Regions from separate parts of the Thermoanaerobacterium sp. CMT5567-10 genome, predicted to be linked through region 2. Evidence: riboswitches for the same ligand, from Rfam matches in the RefSeq annotation. Region 2 holds a riboswitch; the other holds the start of a gene.

Region 1 (4,441 bases), 100 kb from region 2:
ACATGGCTTTGTCGTCATAATTTAACGAATCTAAATTAGCAAAAAACGTCTTCATCATAGAAGCATCTCTCATGTGTTTCTCTATTGATGCCTTCTTTTGATAAACTTTTATATTGCTTTCACCTACGTATATTAAACTAAATGATGCACACTCTTCTATCTTCCTTATTTTTTCATAACATATATATCCGTAAGCAGTGTCCTTTGCTACCTTAGGGATCCTCACCTTTAACTGTATCAAAGTAAAGTCACGAGCTAATGGAATTGGAAATGAATTTCTTATGCCAAGGCTTTTCGCATACTTTTCTCTTATAGCACTTAAGTCTACAGCATATCTTTTTAGCGTCTTATTTAAGCAACTTTTTACACTGCACTTTATATACGATACATTACCATCCAAGTCTATAAGTTCTGTTCCATTTCCGTATTCATCTATATAATAAGGTAAAATAGCAAGGTACACATCTGGCATCTCAACATTTCTCATCTCCATTACTCCTTTGTGCGAACTTATGTTTGTATTTATTATATAAGATAATTTTTCCAAAGTCAATAAATAATTATCAAGAATTAATCATAATTTTCTGATTTTTTTTTTTTTTTTTTTTTTTTTTTTTTTTTTTTTTTTTTTTTTTTTTTTTTTTTTGAATTTTATTACAACATATACATTTATTGACTGTTATCAAAATTTATAATATAATAGAAAATGTCGAAAAAAGGAGAAAAAGAATATGAATTATGATGAAGATAAACTTATATCGCATCTTTTGATGTCACTAAAAAACTATAATTATGAGACATACAAACACAGTCTAAGAGTTGCAAAATTATCTTTTAAGATTGCTAATATAATTAGATTGGAGCCAAAGGAACAGATATCAATATATAAAGGTGCACTTCTGCATGATATAGGCAAATTGATGATACCAATTAGCATTTTAGCAAAGCCAGACAAACTTACAGATGCAGAATACGATCTTATCAAATTGCATTCCAGTTACGGTGCAAATATGCTGGAAGTGCTGCCTCCACTTATGTATTTAATACCTGCTGTTTTATACCATCACGAAAGATTGGATGGCTCGGGGTACCCTTACGGTCTTAAGTTTATCCCATTAAGTGCTCAAATAGTAGCTATTTGTGACTCTTTTGATGCTATGACAAATAAAAGACTATACGCTTATAAAAAGGTAAAAAGCTTTAAGGAAGCAATTCAAGATTTAAGAGAATGCGGTACAAAATACAATCAGATGTTAGTTTCAGCGCTGGAAAATGTATTAAAAAACAGCAAATCATCTCTTGATAAAAATAATCATAATAAGGGAATTGCCATCTAATAGATTTTTTAAAATTATGTGTTATAATATTATTAGCGTAGCGTACACATTATTAATGCGGCTATAGATATATAAAAGTGCCGCAAGCCCGGAATTTTTCCGGGCTTAAAATTTATTTATTGAAAGCAAGTTTCTTTAGTATTTCTACTCTATCAGTTCTCTCCCATGTAAGGTCAAGGTCTGTTCTCCCAAAATGTCCGTATGCAGCAACTTGCCTATAAATAGGCCTTCTTAAATCAAGATCTCTTATGATTGCAGCAGGTCTTAAATCAAATACTTTCTTTACAATATCTGATATTTCGTCATCAGGAATCTTACCAGTGCCAAAAGTATCAATATTTACTTCTAATGGTGTAGCAACACCTATCGCATACGCCAGTTGAACCTCGCACTTGTCAGCAAGGCCAGCAGCAACAATATTTTTCGCAACATACCTTGCAGCGTATGCAGCAGATCTATCAACTTTTGACGGATCTTTGCCAGAAAAAGCTCCACCGCCATGCCTAGCATATCCGCCGTAAGTATCAACTATTATCTTTCTACCTGTAAGCCCACTGTCGCCTTGTGGCCCACCGACAACAAACCTTCCTGTCGGATTTACGTATATCTTCGTATCCTCATCAATTAGCTCTGGCGGAACAATTGGCTTTATGACATATTCTTTTACATCATTTTCTATCTTGTCATGGTCAACATCAGGTGAATGCTGTGTTGATACGACTATCGAGTCTACTCTCTTCGGAACATCGTCAATGTACTCTATTGTTACCTGTGTCTTTCCATCAGGCCTTAGATAATCTAATGTACCATTTTTTCTGACCTCTGCCAGTCTACGAGCAAGTCTATGAGCGAGCGATATAGGAAGTGGCATAAGCTCAGGAGTCTCTGTACATGCATATCCAAACATCATGCCTTGGTCCCCAGCACCTTGTTCTTCTAGGTCATCATGTGAAATACCTTTTTTTACTTCCAATGCTTTGTCAACTCCAAGCGCTATATCAGGAGACTGTTCATCAATAGATGTAAGAACAGAGCATGTACTTGCATCAAAACCATATTTTGCGCGAGTGTACCCTATCTCCTCTATGACTTTTCTTGCGACTTTAGGTATGTCCACATAACACTTGGTAGAAATTTCACCCATAACTAAAACCATTCCTGTTGTTACAGCCGTCTCACATGCTATCCTTGCATATGGATCATTTTTAAGTATTTCATCAACTATTGCATCAGATATTTGGTCACAAATTTTATCTGGATGTCCTTCAGTTACAGATTCTGAAGTAAAATATTTTTTCATTTATATCCTCCTTTTTATCTCATAAAAGACCTTAAACAAAATAAAACCTCTCCAAAAGAAGAGGCACAATCACCCTCATCTTTCAGAAGTTACCTTCTGCGAGAATTAGCACCTTGTCATAAAGACAGGTTGCCGGGCTTCATAGGGCTCCTCCCTCCACCTCTCTTGATAAGAGTTTTCGTTATTTAACTTAAAATATAATAACACAGTATATTTAAGAAGTCAACTTAAAAAATTTTAGTCTGCACGTAAAAAGTGCTTGAGTACCCTAGTTTTGCAGCAAAATTTTATGTAGCGTAACCCGGAACCAGCAATTTTACTAACGATTCCGGGTAAAATTTTTTTAAATTTTTGTCATATTTTGGTTGCGGATTATTATGGATTGTGGTATAATATAGTTATATTGAATTTTATTGGGGGAGTTTAATGTGTATTTAAAGAAAAGCAAACGTAGTTCCGGAAGAATATACTTATCTATTGCAGATGGATATCGCGATAAAGAAAGAGGGCATACAAGGACTGTTACTATTAAATCCCTTGGATACCTCGATGAACTTCAAAAACAATACGATGATCCTATCGCTTTTTTTGAACAAAAGGTTAAAGAATTGAATGAACAAAAAGCCATGAAAAAGGCTCCAATTGCTCTTAATTTTTCTCCTAATGAAAGACTTTTGGTTAATACGGATAACCGTAAAAACTTTGGCTATGCTGCATTTAGTAAGATTTATCATGAGCTTGAATTGGATAAATTTTTGAAAAACAGGCAGCGTCATTCAAAAGAAGAGTATGATGCTAATGCTATTATGAAACTTCTCGTATTTTCACGCTTATTGTATCCTGCTTCAAAGAAAAAGACTTATGAGAATAGAGATATATTCTTTGAGAGGTCTGATTTTTCTTTGGATGATATCTACAGATGTTTATCTTTTTTCAATAAGCATAGTGATGCTTTGCAACTTTGGGTTCATGAGCATATTAAGTCTTTATATGAACGAAATACTAATCTAGTTTATTACGATGTTACCAATTATTATTTTGAAATTGATGAACAAGATGAATTGCGTAAAAAAGGCGTTTCTAAAGAACATAGACCAGATCCAATTGTGCAGATGGGATTATTTATGGACACCAATGGTATACCTATTACATATAAACTTTTTCCTGGTAATGCTCTAGATAAAACTACACTTATGCCTATGTTAAGGAAAATACAACATGATTATTCTTTGGGAAGAATTATTGTAGTTGCTGATAAAGGCATCATTACTGGCGATAACATTTGGTATACTTTATCTGCTGGTAATGGTTATGTATTTAGCTATTCTGTTCGTTGTGCGGATAAGGAATTTAAGAAATATGTCCTTGACGAAAATGGATATACATACAGAGGAGATAGCTTCAAGATAAAATCCAGACTTTATCCAAGAGAAATATTAGTAACCACCACTAAAGGCAAAAAAATGAAAAAGGTAGTTGATGAAAAACAGGTTATTTTCTATAGTGAAGAGTATGCCTTAAAAGCAAAATATGAACGAGCTGCTACAATAGAGAAAGCAAAAGACCTAATTAAAAATCCAGCAAAATACAATAAAGCTACATCTTACGGTGCTTCCAAATATGTAAAGAATCTCATTTTTGATGAAGAAACTGGCGAAATATTAGAAAGTGCTCATCAACACTTAGCATTTGATGAGGAAAAACTAAAAGAAGAAGAAAGATTTGATGGATACTATGCAATAGTTACTAGCGAATACAAAGAATCTGATGATAAAATTATTGAAATGTACCGTGGCCTTTGGAA
Region 2 (4,441 bases):
TTAATATTTTCAAGGAGTAAATGAAAGATTTAATTTATAGCAAAAAATAAACCCGTGAGACACGGGCTTTTATTTACTAAGATTTCAAAATGCTGGTACTATAGCACCTTTGTACTTGTCTTCTATGAATTTTTTGACTTCCTCGGAATTTAAAGCTTTTGCTAATTTTTGTATAGCAGCGTCATTCTGATTGTCAGGTCTTACAACCAATACATTAGCATACGGTGAATCTTTGTCTTCCATGAAAATTGCATCTTTTAATGGATTTAAATTTGCCTCTAATGCAAAGTTTGTATTTATTATTGCTAAATCTACGTCTTGAAGTGTCCTTGGCAGTTGAGGTGCTTCAAGCTCTACAATTTTTAAATGTTTAGGATTATCGACAATATCTCTGGGAGTTTGTGTTAGTCCATTTGAATCCTTCAATTTTATTAAACCCTCTTTTTGTAACAGCAACAATGCTCTTCCTTCATTTGTAGCATCATTTGGGATTGCCACTGTTGCGCCGTCTTTTATTTCATCTTTCGATTTTATCTTTTTTGAATAAGCTCCCATTGGTTCTACGTGTACTTTGACTAAAGGAACTAACTTTACATTTTTTTTCTTCTCGAAATCCTCTAAATACGGGACGTGTTGGAAGAAATTGGCGTCGATTTGTTTATCGGCCAATGCCGTATTAGGAGTTACATAGTCAGTAAATTCTTTTATTTCGAGATCTACTCCTTCTTTTGCTAAAATTGGCTTTACTACATTAAGTATTTCTGCGTGAGGATTTGGGGTTGCCCCTACAACTATTTTTGTCATTTTGTCTGAATTATTACCTGCATTTGAGCTGGTCTCATTATTATTTGATTTAGTGCAGCCTACAATGGCGAATGATAATGTCAATATTAATGTAATCAATAATATTATTTTTTTCATCTATACCATCCTTTCATCTTTTATCAACCTTTTTTGCCAGGTAGTTTCCTAATCTTTGTACGATTTCTACAAAGACGATTAAAACGATTATTGTTGCAATAAGTACATCTGTTTCATATCTTTGATATCCATACCTTATAGCTAGATCTCCAAGTCCACCTCCTCCGATAGCACCTGCCATAGCAGAATATCCCAAAATATTTATGATTGTAAGAGTTACACCCAATATCAGTGATGGTAGTGACTCTGGTATCATGACTTTAAATATTATCTGAGGTATTGTTGCACCAACAGATATTGATGCTTCTATGACACCCCAATCAACTTCTTTTAGAGATGACTCAATTACTCTTGCTACAAAAGGGGCAGCCGCAACTGACAGAGGTACTATTGCTGCTGTTGGTCCAATTGTAGTACCTACTATAAGCCTTGAAAGTGGGAAAATCGCAATTATAAGAATTATAAATGGTACTGATCTCATAATGTTAATGATGGTACCCAATATGTGGTTTAGTTTGATGTTTTCAGATAAATGGCCTTTATCTGTTATTACAAGTATTATTCCTAGCGGTAGACCTATTATTACAGAAAAAAGGGTAGAGAAAAATACCATATACAGTGATTCCCACAAAGGCTGCTCCATAAGCTGCCATAAGTTTATTAAGTATTGTATTGTGTTACTAAATGATACCATTTTTAAGCACCTCTATTCTAAGGCTGTTTTTTTCTAAAAATTTTATTGCATCTTTTATAGAACTTGGATCTCCATTAATCTTTATAAGGAGATTTCCTATTTGAGAGTTCTGGACTCTTTCTATATTTCCAGAAATTATATTTACATCAACATTAAACTTTTTTATCATATGTGATATTACAGGCTCGTTGCTACTGCTACCAAAGAATGACAGACGCAATATTTCTTCATTTGGATTCTTGTCGTCTATGAGGATGTCAGGAGGAAGCTCTGCTATCATATCTTTTAAAAATCTTTTCGACGTTTCTGTAGAAGGATTGGAAAAAATGTCTATTACATTTCCTTCTTCGATGATAACGCCATTTTCTAAAACAGCGACTCTATCACATAAGTTTCTTATGACTGACATTTCATGTGTTATGACGACTATTGTTATACCGTATTGTTTGTTTATGTTTCTAAGTAAGTTTAATATTGATTCTGTCGTAGTCGGGTCCAATGCAGATGTCGCTTCATCTGATAAGATTATATCGGGGTTGTTGGCAAGCGCCCTTGCTATGCCGACTCTTTGTTTTTGACCACCAGATAGTTGTGAAGGATATGCGTATTTCTTGTCTTTAAGATCCACAACTTCAAGCAGTTCATTTACACGCTTTTTTATAACAGAATCTTTAGCTTTTGAGATTCTTAAAGGAAAAGCTATGTTTTCATACACTGTAGAGTTCATTAAAAGATTGAAATGCTGAAATATCATGCCAATCTTTTTTCTCATTTCACGAAGTTCTTTTGGGCTTAACTTTGTCATTTCAGTACCATTTATGGAAATGCTTCCGGTTGTAGGCTTTTCAAGCATGTTTATGCACCTAATCAACGATGATTTGCCTGCACCGCTTAAGCCCATTATGCCGTATATTTCTCCATCATTTATTGTTAAATTGATGTCTTTGAGTGCAACTACATCTTTTCCATTTGTGTTGTAGACTTTACTTAGATTTTTAATTGATATCAAAATATTTCACCCTCTTTATGAAAAGTTGGAACGTCAAAAATGCAATAAAAAAAACCTCCCAATGAAAGAGGTTAGTTCCTCTCTCATCTCTCAGCATTAAAGCCGCAGGAATTGGCACCATTGCACTTTCGTGCCGGTTGCCGGGTTTCATCGGGCCAGTCCCTCCACCTCTCTGGATAAGAGAATAATTTCATTTTAAATTGTTAAAATGATTATATAGGATTAAAAATGAAAAGTCAAGCAAAATTTTCATGTCCGGAGATATTAAATTTATGTCATTCTAATATTGACACAGTGCTTACAAGTTTATGTTGAATTATGAGAATAATTGCTTATAATATAAATGTAAGATAAGTTAACTTATTAATAATTTGTCATAGACGAAAGGACAAAATCTTATGAAAGAACTAAGTGGGCGCCAACTAGAGATTTTAAAAAAAGTTATGTCAAAAGAGATGTACAGCTTAGACGATATCGTCGCTAATTATAAATTAAGCAAAAGAACAATTTATAGAGAGATAAATGCCATAAATGAATACATCAAAGATTATAACTTAAAGTTAAAAAACAATGAAGGTGTTTTGACAGTAGATGGTAGCGACAGCGATATAGAGAAATTTAATTTTGATGTTATAGGTTATCGTCCTAGTGTAGATGCTGAGAAAAGGCGAAAATTAATTCTATCAGAGCTACTACAAATGAAAGAGCCTGTTAAGCTGGAGTATTTTGCAAGAGAGTACAATGTCACAACTGCTACAATTAGCTATGACATAAAAGAAATAGATAAATGGCTAAGTAGGCAAAATGTCACAATTGTGACTAAGCCAGGTGTGGGCATATATGTAAAAGGCGATGAAAGAAATATAAGGAAGGCTATAATAAATTTTCTCTATGACAATGTTGAGACGAAGGACTTAATGGAATTTTTAAATAGAGGGTACAATAATATAAACAGATTAAGTGAGGACATCAATGACAGGCTATTGCGACTTATCGATTATGACACAGTTTTGAAGATAGAGAAAGCTATACAAAGATTAGAGAAATCACTGGACTACGAGCTGGCTGAAAGCTCTTATATGGGGCTTACAGTTCACTTGGCATTGGCGTTAAAGAGAATAAAAGAAGGCGAAAAGATCAAAATAGGTAATGAAAGCCTTTTTGAACTTAAAAAATCAGATGAGTACAGATTTGCAGAAATGCTTGCAAAATATTTGGAAGAAGAATTTGATGTCTTTATTCCTGAAGATGAAATCGGTTATATAACAATTCATCTTCAAGGTGCCAGATATAGAGCAAACACTGAAGATGTAAATGACGAATTTGTAAATGAAGTTTTATACGAGATGATAGATGTTGCTGAAAGAGTATTTGGCACAAGTTTTAGAGATGATTCAATGCTTTTAAGTGGTTTAAAGACTCATTTAAGACCTACGATTTTTAGACTAAGGATGGGCCTTGCAATAAGGAATCCCCTTATAAGCGATATAAAAGATAGGTATAGTGCACTGTTTGAAAGGTGCATATCAATTGCAAATGTATTGAAGAATAAGCTTGATGTTGATGTTCCAGATGATGAGATTGGCTATATTGCGATGCATTTTGGAGCAGCTATAGCAAGGAAAAATGACAAAACGAAAAGGCATAATATTCTAGTGGTATGTGCAAGTGGAATAGGAACATCCAGAATGCTTCTATCAAAGCTTCAGATGTTTCCGCAGTTAAACATTGTAGATACTGTTTCAAGCCTTAGAGTAAAAGATTTTAAAGATAGAGATGATATTGACTTAATTGTATCTACTATACCTCTTGACATA

Evidence for each region. Region 2 has a riboswitch for S-adenosylmethionine ahead of Q2T46_RS12170 (methionine ABC transporter ATP-binding protein). Riboswitches for the same ligand answer to the same signal wherever they lie in the genome.
Region 1: another riboswitch for S-adenosylmethionine. It lies ahead of metK (methionine adenosyltransferase); the one in region 2 lies ahead of Q2T46_RS12170 (methionine ABC transporter ATP-binding protein).

The regions. Positions count from the first base shown of each region.
Region 1 is NZ_CP130558.2:2,296,717-2,301,157, reverse strand. It holds gene Q2T46_RS11625 (hypothetical protein) at 1-487, opposite strand, end outside; gene Q2T46_RS11620 (HD-GYP domain-containing protein) at 732-1,337, shown strand; gene metK (methionine adenosyltransferase) at 1,450-2,637, opposite strand; SAM riboswitch class I at 2,710-2,812, opposite strand; gene Q2T46_RS11610 (IS1634 family transposase) at 3,066-4,441, shown strand, end outside.
Region 2 is NZ_CP130558.2:2,398,785-2,403,225, forward strand. It holds gene spoVB (stage V sporulation protein B) at 1-24, shown strand, start outside; gene Q2T46_RS12160 (MetQ/NlpA family ABC transporter substrate-binding protein) at 85-921, opposite strand; gene Q2T46_RS12165 (methionine ABC transporter permease) at 935-1,615, opposite strand; gene Q2T46_RS12170 (methionine ABC transporter ATP-binding protein) at 1,602-2,624, opposite strand; SAM riboswitch class I at 2,705-2,807, opposite strand; gene Q2T46_RS12175 (BglG family transcription antiterminator) at 3,023-4,441, shown strand, end outside.